2 regions of the Kocuria sp. CPCC 205258 genome follow, and region 2 is predicted to be linked to the other one. Evidence: riboswitches for the same ligand, from Rfam matches in the RefSeq annotation. Region 2 holds a riboswitch; the other holds the start of a gene.
The links. Region 2 has a riboswitch for cyclic di-AMP ahead of RF644_RS11120 (C40 family peptidase). Riboswitches for the same ligand answer to the same signal wherever they lie in the genome.
Positions count from the first base shown of each region.

Region 1: another riboswitch for cyclic di-AMP. It lies ahead of RF644_RS03845 (NlpC/P60 family protein); the one in region 2 lies ahead of RF644_RS11120 (C40 family peptidase).

Region 1 covers NZ_JAVKPS010000002.1:123,873-130,122, forward strand. Annotated here, with positions in the region: gene RF644_RS03835 (DEAD/DEAH box helicase) at 1-3,215, opposite strand, end outside; gene RF644_RS03840 (hypothetical protein) at 3,262-3,777, opposite strand; cyclic di-AMP (ydaO/yuaA leader) riboswitch at 4,298-4,484, shown strand; partial or broken gene RF644_RS03845 (NlpC/P60 family protein) at 4,655-4,990, shown strand; gene RF644_RS03850 (pyridoxal phosphate-dependent aminotransferase) at 5,209-6,250, shown strand, end outside.
Region 2 covers NZ_JAVKPS010000005.1:231,644-237,893, reverse strand. Annotated here, with positions in the region: gene serC (phosphoserine transaminase) at 1-447, opposite strand, end outside; gene RF644_RS11125 (metal-dependent transcriptional regulator) at 682-1,368, shown strand; cyclic di-AMP (ydaO/yuaA leader) riboswitch at 1,687-1,876, shown strand; gene RF644_RS11120 (C40 family peptidase) at 1,882-2,547, shown strand; gene RF644_RS11115 (NlpC/P60 family protein) at 2,829-3,731, shown strand; gene RF644_RS11110 (hypothetical protein) at 3,863-4,129, shown strand; gene RF644_RS11105 (DUF4031 domain-containing protein) at 4,047-5,438, opposite strand; tRNA gene RF644_RS11100 (tRNA-Arg) at 5,501-5,573, shown strand; gene RF644_RS11095 (hypothetical protein) at 5,669-6,250, opposite strand, start outside.

The DNA of each region.
Region 1 (6,250 bases), on a different contig from region 2:
ACGTAGGCAATGACGCCGGAGTTGCCGATGCGGTCGGTGGCCCAGCGGATAGCCCGGATGTAGGAGTCGTAGAGGCTGTTCTTATTGGTGGCTGTAGAGCGGGTCACGTAGGTACGTGCGATGGCCGCGTCCAAGGTGGGGTAGGCCAGATTGGCGTTGTTATCGTTGGCGCTGGACTGGCCGACGGAGTACGGGGGATTGCCGATGATGACCTTGATAGGCGCCTCGAGCTGAGTTACGGCGCGGTCATTATTGGCGGTGAACATCGCCATGTCGAGGGTGTCGCCGTGTTCGGACATTTGGAAGGTGTCGGTAAGCACGATCCCGTTGAAGGGCCGGTAATCCCCGCCGGCGAGGCCGTGGTAGGTGGCTTCGATGTTGACGGCGGCGATGTAGTAGGCCAGCAACATGATTTCGTTGGCGTGCAGCTCGGAGGCGTACTTGCGGGCTAGGTCGTGCTCGCTGATGATCCCGGACTGCAGCAGCCGGGTGATGAAGGTGCCGGTCCCGGTGAAGGGGTCCAGGATGTGCACACCCTCATCAGTGAGGCCGCGGCCGAACTCGGCCCGAGAGACGTCATCGGCGGCCCGGAGGATGAAATCGACGACCTCGGTGGGGGTGTAAACGATGCCCAGGGCGTCGGCCTGCTTGCGGAAGCCGAGCTTGAAGAACTTCTCGTAAAGCTCGGCAATGATCCGCTGCTTGCCCTCAGCACTGTCGACACCGGCCGCGCGCATCCGCACGGACTCGTAGAAGCCAGTCAGCTTCTCGGTCTCCGCGTCCAAGCCCTTACCCTCAAGGGCGGTAGCCATGGTGTCCATGACGATAGAGACGGGGTTGTGGGCGGCGAAGTCGTAGCCCTCGAACAAGGCGTCGAAGACCGGCTTGGTGATCAGGTGCTGGGAGAGCATCGAGATCGCTGACTCAGCGTCGATGCTGTCGTTGAGGTTCTCCCGCAATCCCTTGACGAACGCAGCGAACTGCTCGGCTACCTCATCATCGGCCTGGTCGACCAGCGCCCGGATGCGGGTCTGCTGGGCGCCGGCGATGTCGGCGACGTCCTTGGCCCAGTCCTCCCAGTAGGTGCGCGTGCCGACCTTGTCCACGATCTTCGCGTAGACGGCGTCGCGCCACTCCAGCTCGAGGTTGAGCATCCCTTGGACGCCGCGGCGCAGCGCGTCCTCCTGCTCACGCTCCGTACTCGTCTTGTCGGTGTATTCGTCGTCGCCGTCTCCGGCGCCGACGTGGCCGATCATCAGCTTGTCGGTGGCCTGGGACTTGTTCAGGTCCAGCTTGTTGACCATGGCGTTGAACCGGTCGTCGTGGGCCCGCAGAGCCTGGAGGACCTGCCAGACGACCTTGAATCGCTGGTTGTCTGCCAACGCCTGCTCCGGGGCCATCCCCGCCGGCACGGCCACGGGCAGGATGATGTACCCGTAGTCCTTCTCGGGTGCCTTACGCATGACCCGGCCGACGGACTGGATGACGTCGACCACGGAGTTGCGCGGGTTCAGGAACATCACCGCATCCAGGGCCGGGACGTCCACACCCTCGGACAGGCAGCGGGCGTTGGAGAGGATCCGGCACTCCCCCTCCGGGACGGGGGCCTTGAGCCAGTCCAGGCGGTGGTTGCGTTCCAGGGCGTTGTAGGTCCCGTCCACGTGCTCCACCGAACACCGCAGGATGTTGTCGCCGGCACTCTCGTAGGCGTCGATGACCTCTTCGAAGGCCCCGGCCAGCCGCTTGGAGGTCTTGATGTCACGCAGGAACGCCACCGCCCGCTGCATCGGCTTCTCCCCCGCTCCGAAGCCGCCGGCGCCATTGTGGCCGGTGCGCTTGGCCAACCCGTTCCAGCACCCCACGATCCGGGTCGCGTCGTCGAGGGTGAGCTCGTGGTTCTCGTCGGCCAGCTGCTGCTGCAGGGGCCCGGCGATGTACTCCTCATCGACGGTGAGGACCAGCACCTTGTAGTCGGTCAGCAGCCCGCGCCCGACCGCGTCCCCGAAGCCCAAGCGGTGGAACTCCGGGCCGTAGACCGTCTCATCGTCCATGGAGGTGAGTACCGCGGCGTTCTCATTCGCCTTGGCCTTGGTCTCCTCGGCGAAGATCCGCGGGGTCGCCGTCATGTACAACCGCTTGGCCCCGGTGATGTAGTCGGCGTCGTGGATCTTCACGAAATTCGACTCGTCCACCCCCGCCAAGGTGGCGCCGGTGGTGCGGTGGGCCTCATCGCAGACGATCAGATCGAACCCCGGCGCCCCCTGCGCCTGTGCGTCGTGGATGACGGGCAGGGACTGGTAGGTGGAGAACACCACCGAGACCTCCGGCTCCCCCACCTCACCGGCGATGGCGTGGGCGAGCCTAGTGGCATCGGTAGTCACCGGGATGACCACGTCCACCGTGGAGATGTCCTCGGCCGCACGGGATGCTTTGGTGTCCGAACACACCGCGTAAGAGGCCATCGGCATCGCGGTCTGGCCGGTCCACTCCCGCAGCGTCTGGGACATCAGGGATATTGAGGGGACCAGGAACAGGACCCGGAACGCCCCGGCCCGCCCCTGCTCACGGGCGGCGGCGGCCATGGTCTCCACCAGCTTCAGGGAGGTGAAGGTTTTGCCGGTGCCGCAGGCCATGATCAGCTTGCCTCGGTCGTGGGCGGTGAAGCCGGCGGTGACCTTCTCGATCGCCTCCTGCTGGTGGGGGCGCGGCTGGTGCTTGGCGGCCGGCTTGAGATCGACCTCGAGCTGGTCTTCGGCCGGCCAGGCCACGTGCCAGTCGATCGGGGCCGCGGCGATCTCCGAGAGCCCGATCCGCTGCACCGGGATCGCCTGCTTCTTGATCGTCTCCTCGGCGTTGCCGCCCCAGTGCTCGGTGGTGGAGATGATGATGCGGTTGGAGAACCCTTCCTTGCCCGAGGCGGCCAGGAATGAGTCGATGTCCGCTTTGGACACGTAGTGGTGGGGTTCGTAGAACTTGCACTGGATCGCCGTCCACGACCCATCCCCCCGGTGGCGGGCCACCAGGTCAATGCCGGTGTCGGGTTGGCCGTTGCGGCCCTCCCAATCCGACCAGCGCATCACCCGGTCGAAGGTCGAGGAGTAGATCGGGTCCAGCTCAAAGTACCGGACCATCAGTTCCTCGAACTTCGCTCCCCGGTCGTAGTTGGTGCGCTCCTGACGGAACGCTTCCATCACCTCATGGACCGACGTCGTCACCGGGCTCAACTCCTACAACTGGACTGCACTGGGGGCACCGTCGAATCTACCGGTCAGAGGCCTCCAGTCCGTCCAGGGACCGCAGGATCGTCTCGGGCAACTCCAGAGGCTCGAGCCGGTACGGCGACCACTGATCCTGCGTCCCCGGCTTCAGGGACGCAGAGAAGCGATACCGCCCTTGTGCGGTGGGCGTGCCCTTGCGCTTGTCGAACTCATCGCTGGGCACCAACCATGCCTGGCGCAGCTGACCGTGTTCGTCGTCCACGGCCACGAACAGCAACGCCAGGTCGCTGCGAGGCGTGAAGGTCTGGGACCGCACGAACGCCTGGAAACGTCCACGTGCGACCACAGTTCCGGAAAGCATCCTCGCCTTGGCCTGCACCGCCAGGGTCGCCGTCCCGCCGCGCTGATGGAACACCAGATCCACCCCCTCGTCATCAACCATCGAGGTAGAGACATTCAGCCGGCCCTGACTGACCAGGATGCAGAACGAGGCGACGAGGTATTCCGCAGCCTTGCCCATCCGACCGGCGTTCGGCGACTTCTCCAAATAGGCATCCATCCCGCCACCCTAGGCATGCCGATGAAGAGGAAAGCGGTTCAGACCCGCATTGGGATCATGGCATCACCCAAATCCATATGAAGTGCGTAGTGCACTTTGCACCGACACGGGTATTTCTTTTTGTGAATTTACGAATGGGGTCGGGGCGTACTAGAAATCATTCTTGCTGCGCCGGATGGATATGACAGCTGACGCCGGCGGTCAGAAGCTTTGAAGCTTTCCCGGCAAACTAGCGCGCCATGTTTCAAGGTCGCCACCGAACAATCCGCTCCAGGGCAGGGGAGTTCTCGCCCATCGGCATGGTCAATGCAGAGCCCCCAGGTCAAGACTACTTTCGTCTCGAACTGAGGCGTCCCGGGGATCTCCAGCGGCACCTCTTACCGAACCACTTCGCCTGGGTGGGGAGGTGCCCTGCTGGGCCGACATAAGAGCCGAGACACGCCCGTGATCAAAGCGAGACTTTTCCGTTATCTTTCGATTAGTGTTCTCTCCGTGCCGGTCGCCTCACCGACCGGTATCCCCGTGCACATCGCCGAATTCTGCCGGTGCCCGGGGCCCCCAGAACACATCGCTCGGCAGAAGCGGGGGAACCATGAACGGTCCCTCCCCCGGGACCTAGGGGTTAAGTCGTCAGGGCCCCCGCCCTGACGACCGGGTGTCTCCCACCCGCATCCGACAGCTCACCTCGCAGGCAAGAGGGAGGACATCACTCATGCCCATTTTCCAGTCCCGCATGCCCCGCCACCGCGCCCAGAGCTCGTTCCGCCCCGGACGCACCGCGATCCTGGCGGTCGCCGGCGGCGCCCTGGCGTTCGGCAGCATGGCACCGGCCCAGGCCGCCCCCGCCGCAGCCCCCCAGCAGCTGATCAGCATCCAGTCCCAGTCCGGCAAGGCCGCGACCATCGCCGCCGCCGCCAAGAACCAGCTGGGCGTGGGCCAGGACTGCACCGCCCTGGTCACCAAGTCCCTGCGCGCGGCCGGGATCAACCACCACGGGTGGCCGGCCTCCTATCTGAAGCTCGGCACCCGGGTCTCCGCCGCCCAGGCCCAGCCCGGTGACCTGGTCTACTACGCCAACGGCGGCATGGGCTTCGCCCACATCGCCGTGTACATCGGTGGCGGCAAGGCCGTCCACGGCGGCTGGAACGGCAACCAGACGGTCATCCAGACCGTCAACGTCGGCTCCGGCCCCGTCTACCTCCGCGTGCGCTGACCCCATGCACCTGAGCGGGGAGTGCGGTTCCCGGCCGTCCAGACGGAACCGCACTCCCCGCATCCACTAGAGGCGACCTCCGGATGCGGGGAGCCTCGCGGCAAGGTCCACCGCGAAAACCATTTGGAGCCCACTCTTCCCAGCCTGATATATGAGTCGTATGCTCGACCCGGGTCCGCCAGCGGATCGATCGCCAACTCGACGAGGAGTGGAACGGCATGCGACAACTCGCGCACCGGCTCGACCGGCTGGGCACCGAGACCGCCTTCAGCGTCGCGCAAGCCGCGGCCGCTTGGAAGGCGGGAGGGAACCGTGTGTACCCCTTCCACCTCGGCGACATCAACATCCCGACGGCTCCGCACATCATCGAGGCGATGGACCGGGCCATCGCCGACGGCTACACGGGTTACTGCCCCGGCCCCGGCATCCCGCAGCTGCGCGAGGCCCTCGCCGAGGACATCGGCTCGCGTCGCGGCATCGACCTCAGCCCCGAGAACGTCGTCGTAATGACGGGCGGGAAGCCCGTCATCACGAAGTTCCTGCAGGCGGTCATGAACCCCGGCCAGGAGGTGCTCTACCCGAACCCCGGCTTCCCGATCTACGAGTCGCAGATCGAGTACCTCGGTGGCACGGCCGTGCCGTACCGCTACCTCCCCACGGAGGACGGCTTCGCCATCGACCTCGACCAGGTGCGCGCCTCGATCACCCCGAACACGGTCGCCATCATCTACAACGACCTGCAGAACCCCATCTCGGCCGAGTCGACGGCGGCCGAGCGCGAGGCCGTCGCGCAGCTCGCCCAGGAGCACGATCTCTGGGTGCTCTCCGACGAGGCCTACTTCGAGACGCGCTACGAGGGGGTCTCGAGCTCGATCGCCTCGCTCCCCGGCATGGCCGAGCGCACCGTCATCCTCTACACGTTCAGCAAGAAGTTCGCCATGACCGGCTCACGCCTCGGCTGCGCCGTCGCGCCGGTCGAGCTCGCCAAGGTGCTCAGCACGCTCAACACCAACGACGAGTCCTGCACCACGCACTACGTGCAGTGGGCCGGCATCGAGGCACTCCGCGGTACGCAAGAGCCCGTGCAGCAGATGCTCGACGTCCTGCGCGAGCGCCGGGACGCCGCCTGTGAGCTCGTGAACGCCACCCCCGGCATGCACGTGGCCGTGCCGCAGTCCACGTTCTACCTATTCCCCGACGTCACCCAGGCCATGGAACGCATGGGGTACTCGGCGGTCGGCGACTTCGCCACGGCGGCCC
Region 2 (6,250 bases):
CTCGTTCTGGGGCCACGCGTAGACGTCCACGCCCTCCTCCGCCCGGGCCTCCGGGCGGGTGCCGGGGGCGGACTCCACGATCGAGGAGGCCTCCAGGAACGGGGCGCCGTCGGTGGCCTGGGCGAACTTCGCGCCGAACTCCCCGAACACCAGGTGCTGGGCCCTGCGCTCGACCAGCCCGAACGCGGCGGCGTCCCAGAACGCGGTGGCCCCGCCCAGGCCCAGGAACACCTCGTGGCCGGAGGGCAGGCCGAGGAACTGCGCGAGGCCCTCCCGCACCGAGCCCACGAGCTCCTGCACCGGCGCCTGGCGGTGGGAGGTGCCGAGCAGGCCGGCCCCGGCGCGCGACACGGCCTCGACCTGTGCCGGGCGGATCTTGGAGGGGCCGGCGCCGAAGCGGCCGTCGGCGGGCAGCAGGTGCTGGGGGATGGTGACGTGTGCGGGCAACGGGCGCTCCCTCGTGGGTGACGTGCGGCGGGTGGTGCGCGACGGGCACGGCCGCCGCGGAGGCCGCTCGCGCCGTTCGCGACTCGGCCCATTCTGCCCCACCCGCGGACGGCGGGCCCCGCGGGCGCCTCCTCCCTCCGGGCGGCCGGAGGGCGCGCGCACTAAGCTCGTGCGGGAAGACCGGACCGGGCGGGATCCCCGGGCCGGGACGGCCGGACGAAGGATGACTGAGGCATGAGCGACCTGATCGACACCACGGAGATGTACCTGCGGACCGTCCTCGAGCTCGAGGAGGAGGGGATCACGCCGATGCGGGCGCGGATCGTCGAGCGCCTCGACCACTCCGGGCCCACGGTCTCGCAGACGGTGTCGAGGATGGAGCGGGACGGGCTGCTGACGGTGGGCCAGGACCGGTCGCTGCTGCTCACCCCTGCCGGCCGTGAGCGTGCGGTGCAGGTGATGCGCAAGCACCGGCTGGCGGAGCGGCTGCTCGCCGACGTCATCGGCCTGGACCTCGCCCAGGTGCACGACGAGGCGTGCCGGTGGGAGCACGTGATGAGCGAGCAGGTCGAGCGGCGGCTCGTGGACCTGCTGCACAGCCCCCGGTACTCGCCGTACGGGACGCCGATCCCCGGTCTGGCCGCCCTCGGGGTCGAGGAGAGCCCCGCAGCGGCGCACCCCTCCCTGCTCGACGCCGCCCGCCACGACCCGGACGGGTCGCACACCGTGGCGCTGCTGCCGGAGGTGGTCCAGGCGGACGCGGACCTCCTGGGCGTGCTGAGCGACGTGGGAGTGCTCACCGGGGCGGAGGTCACGGCCCGGGTGGACGGTCAGATCGTGCGCATCGAGGTGGCGGCCACGGGGCGGTCCGCGGAGATCGACCTGCGCACCGCCGCGGCCATCCGCGTCCTCGCTCCCTGAGGCGCCGCCGCCTCCCGGAGCCGGGCGGCGAACGGTTCGTCCCGGGTGTGGGGACGTTCACAAGCCACTTTCGGCCAGTCCGGCCCGGGCCGGACCCCGGAGGCGCGGCTTCCCTGGTGACAGGCGGATTGTCAGGGCGCTCGAAGGCACTGCACAGCTCGTCACAGGTGCGAATTGATTTTCCCACGCGTCTCAATGGCATGGCATTGAAACCTGAGGCGTTGTCCGGCTGTTATCTGTCGTGATCAAAACGTGACACTTCCGTAATCTGTCATGTACTGTTCAACGCGTGCCGATCACTGGTCGGATCGGCGCCCTCGGAGCACATCGCCGAATTCTGCCGGTGCCCGAGGCCTCTACACAGAAACTGCTTGGCAGAAGCGGGGGAACCATTTTCGGTCCCGGTGATCCGGGTCCTTGGGGTTAAGTCGTCAGAGCGCGTGCGTTCTGCGGCCGGGTGTCTCCCACCCGAATCCGACAGCTCACCTCGTAGGCAAAGGGAGGAACTCAACCATGTCGCTTTTCACGCTGAACGCTGCCCGCCACCGTGCCGAGACCACCTCGCACGTCGTGCGCAACACCACCATCGCCGCCGCCGCCGGCGCCGCGATGATCGGCTCCGTCGCCCCGGCCCAGGCCTTCGCCCAGGCCCCCGTCGAGACTGGCGCGGCCTACTCGGCCCCGGCCTCCGCCTCGCTGGCCGAGTACTCCTCGTACACCTACCAGGCCCCGGTCGCCGCGCAGCCCGCCGCTCCCGCCTACGAGGCCCCGGCCCCGGCCCCGCAGCAGACCGCCGCCACCTCGAGCGTCACCCCGCAGTCCACCGCCACCACCGAGATCGCCCCGGCCGCCGGCGGCGTCGTGGGCACCGCGATGTCCGCGCAGGGTGCGGGCTACGTCTACGGCGGCACCGCCTACGGCGCCTGGGACTGCTCCGGCTTCACCCAGTGGGTCTTCGCCCAGAACGGCATCGACCTGCCCCGGACCACCTGGTCCCAGTTCGCGGCGGGCACCCCCACCGCCAACCCGCAGCCCGGTGACCTCGTCTCGCAGAACGGCGGCGCCCACGTGGGCATCTACATCGGCGGCGGCAAGATGATCTCCGCCCTCAACCCGACCCAGGGCACCCAGGTCCACTCCGTCAACGCCATGCAGCTGGACGGCTACTACACCTTCTGATCCGGTCCGCCGCCCGCGACGACCCCGCTCGTCGCGGGCGGCACCCGATCACCCCCCCCCCCCCCACCCCGCACGCCGAGAACCGCTCTCCCGGTTCCCGGCGGTGCCTGCTGTCCGACCGGACGGCGCCCCCCTCCTCCGCTCGCCCGGCCGTCGTTCCCGATCCCGGAACGCACTCCTGCCGGACACCGGTCCACCCCGCGCACTGCCCGGGGTGATCCGTGCTGTCTCCCGCGCCCTCCGGCAGGCCCGGCTCCGAAAGAAAGTCGTCTGAACTCCTCATGACCCGTGATCTGACCTCCTCGAACGGCATTGGCTCGCTCTTCTCCGGCAAGGCCCGCACCGTGGCCGCCGTGGCCGCCTTCTCCGGGCTGGCCCTCGCCACCACCGTCTCCGTGCAGGCCGTTCCGGCCCAGGACGCCTCCGCCGACGCCCCGCTGTCCGCCGTGGCCGCGGCCACCCCCGCCGCGGCGCCCACGGTGTCCCTCGAGCCCGTCGCCCACGTGCAGAAGGCCGAGTCCGACCGGAAGACCGAGAAGAAGGCCGAGAAGAAGACCGAGAAGAAGACCGAGAAGAAGACCGAGAAGGTCGAGAAGGAGAAGGTCGAGACCGCGGTCGTCGCGGCTCCCGCCGTGGCCGCTCCGGCGCCGAAGGCCGCCGCCGCGCCAGCTCCGGTCGCCGCTCCGAAGCCGGCCGTGCAGGCGGCTCCGGCCCCGAAGGCCGCTCCGGTCGCCGCTCCGCAGCCGGCCGTGCAGGCGGCTCCGGCCCCGAAGCCCGCCGCCGCGCCCGCCCCGAAGCCGGCCGTGCAGGCCGCTCCGGCCGCCCAGCGCACCGTCGCCCCGCAGAGCTCGGCCTCCGGCAAGGGCGCGACCATCTCCTCCGCCGCCATGGGCCAGCTCGGCGTGGGCCAGGACTGCACCGCGCTCGTCACCAACGCGCTGCGCGCCGCCGGCATCAACCACCACGGCTGGCCGGCCTCCTACCTGAGCCTCGGCACGCAGGTCTCCGCCGGCCAGGCCCAGCCCGGCGACCTCGTCTACTACGCCGACGGCGGCATGGGCGCGGCCCACATCGCGGTCTACATCGGTGGCGGCAAGGCCGTCCACGGCGGCTGGAACGGTGGGACCACCGCGATCTCCGGCGTCAACGTGGGCTCCGGCCCCGTCTTCGTCCGCGTGCGCTGACCGCACGCGAGAGCACCGCTTCGGGTGCGCGGTTCCTGGTCGGCCAGACGGGAACCGCGCACCCGCTGTCGTCCCGGCGCCCACCGCGCCGGCCACCACGGCGCCCCGCCGGCGGCCGATAGACTGGGCCCATGTCCACCGACTTCAGCCGCAACGCCCGCACGAGCCTCGATCGCGAGTACGCCTACATGGCCTACGGCATGATCGGCGGCGCGGTGCCCGGCATCGTGGCCGGCTTCGTCGTCGCCGCGTTCGTGGGGCACGCCGCGATGTGGCTCTCGGTCTTCGGCGGCATCGGGATCGTGCTCGGCCTGATCACCGGGATCCTGCTCCACCGGAGGCGGCACGCTGCGACCGTGACCGAGGACCCTCGGGAGCGCGGCGCAGCGCCGGAATGACGTGCTCCCGCAGCAGCGGGGCCAGGTCCGCGGGCAGCGCTCCGGCGGAGTCCTCGTCGACGGGCTGCCACCGCAGCTCCTCGATCTCCGCGAGCGGCACCGGCCGCCCCGTGAGAGGCGCTGTGAACACCGTGCACCGCACCCACGTGCCCGCCTCGTTCGCGGCCGGCGCCACGAACACCCCGAGCAGGCGCAGCTGGGCGGCGTCCAGCCGCAGCCCCACCTCCTCCGCCGTCTCCCGCACAGCGGCGGCCGCCGGGGACTCTCCCGGGTCGAGCTTGCCGCCCACCAGCATGAAGCGCTCCGTGCCCCGCTTGCGCACCGTCAGCAGCGCCCCGTCGTCGTCCCGCAGGCACACGGCGGTGATGACCAGCACCTCGGCGTCCGCCGGGGGAGCGTCCGGGGACTCCTCGGCGGCCACGCGCAGCCGGTCGATCTCCTCGTCGAGGTTGCGGGCCGCCGCCGGACCCCACCGGCGCTGGGCCGCGGCGGTCCGGAACAGCGGCTGCCGGCCCCGGAGGTCCTCCAGCACCTCCAGCCGGGCCCGCGCGAACACCGGGCCGGGCACGTGCGCGTACTCCTTCCGCACGCCCGCCGTGTAGGCGGCGTACCCGTCCGGGTCCGCGCCGAGCACGGAGAGGTCGGCGTCCAGGAGCACCCGTCCGGCGGCGTCCCCGTCCGGGACCCGGTGCCCGAGGGTGAGCAGGACGAGCCGCTCGACCTCCGCCACGAGCGGCTCGGCGAAACCGGCGGCGCCCAGCCGGGTGCGGGCCAGCTCCGCCGACTCCCGCTCGTCCGCCCCGGGGCGGCCCCGGTAGACGGCGTCGTGGAACCAGGCGGCGAGGACCAGGGCGGAGGACCGGTCGGGATCGAGGTCGACGCCGGGCCGCAGCAGGTCGACGGCCTCGAGCACCGCCAGCAGGTGAGCGGGACCGTGGTAGTGCCGGTGCGGCTCGCTCCACCGGTCCACGAGCTCCTCGCCCAGCGCCGGGTGCGCCGGGAAGCGGGCGGCCCACCGCCGCAGCAGGACCCGGGCGATCCGGTCCGGGCGCGCCCGCGCCGGGACGCGCAGCCCGCTGCGCACGAGCAAGCGCGTGAGCTGCCGCCCGTCGACCGGCACCGCGCCCGCGGCCACCGCCCGCCGGTACAGGCTCTCCGGCACGTCGTAGTGGTCCCGGTCGAAGGCACGCCGGGCCACGCCCAGCCGGTCCGCGAAGTCGTGCAGCTCCTCGTAGGACGTGTCGGAGACCAGGTGCGAGAAGTGCGTCCCGTGGGCGGGCCAGAGCGGCGGATCGATGTAGACGGGCATGCGACCGATCCTAACGGGGCCGGTTAGCAGGGGTCCGGGGGACCCCCTAGACTGTTCGCGTCGCCCTCGTAGCTCAGGGGATAGAGCACGGCTCTCCTAAAGCCGGTGTCGTTGGTTCGAATCCAATCGGGGGCACGCACGGACGCCCCGGACCACACGGTCCGGGGCGTCCTGCTGTCCGGAACGGAACCGGCGGGGCCGGGCGGCCTCCACTCGGTCGGGAGCCGGGCTCACCCCCGCGGCCCGGAGCGCGGGTCCTGCCGCGGGGCGCCGGCGGTCCTCGACCGGCGCCGCAGGGCCTCCACGGCCACGGCCCCGGTCACGGCGAGCAGCAGCACGAGCAGCACCCAGCGGGCGATCACCAGCACGGACGCCGTGGTCACGGCGGCGCCGTCCCCGGGGTCCGCGAGAGCGGCGTCGATGGCCGCGTTGCCGGCCAGGGACACGGCCGCGAAGCCGAGCACCACCGCCGAGCGCAGCCACCGCCGGGCGCGGGACTGCGTGTTGACCGCCACGAACAGCAGCCACGCCAGCCCCACCAACAGCGGCGCCAGCAGCCCGGAGGAGCCGTGCACCGCCTCGTACTGGGCGAGCCCCTCCTCGCCCAGCGCCGCGGCGAGCCGCTGGGCGTGCGCCTGGTCGAAACCGCCCGGCATCCACTCGGGCAGGGTCAGCCCGCCGGCCGCGGCGGCGCCGAACCGGGGGAGGACCCCGGCGTGCACCCAGAGCCACAGGAGCGCCGAGACGGACATGGCCACGCCCACCACCAGGCCCGAGCTCGACCTCGTGGGCTCGGGGCGGAGCTCACCGGG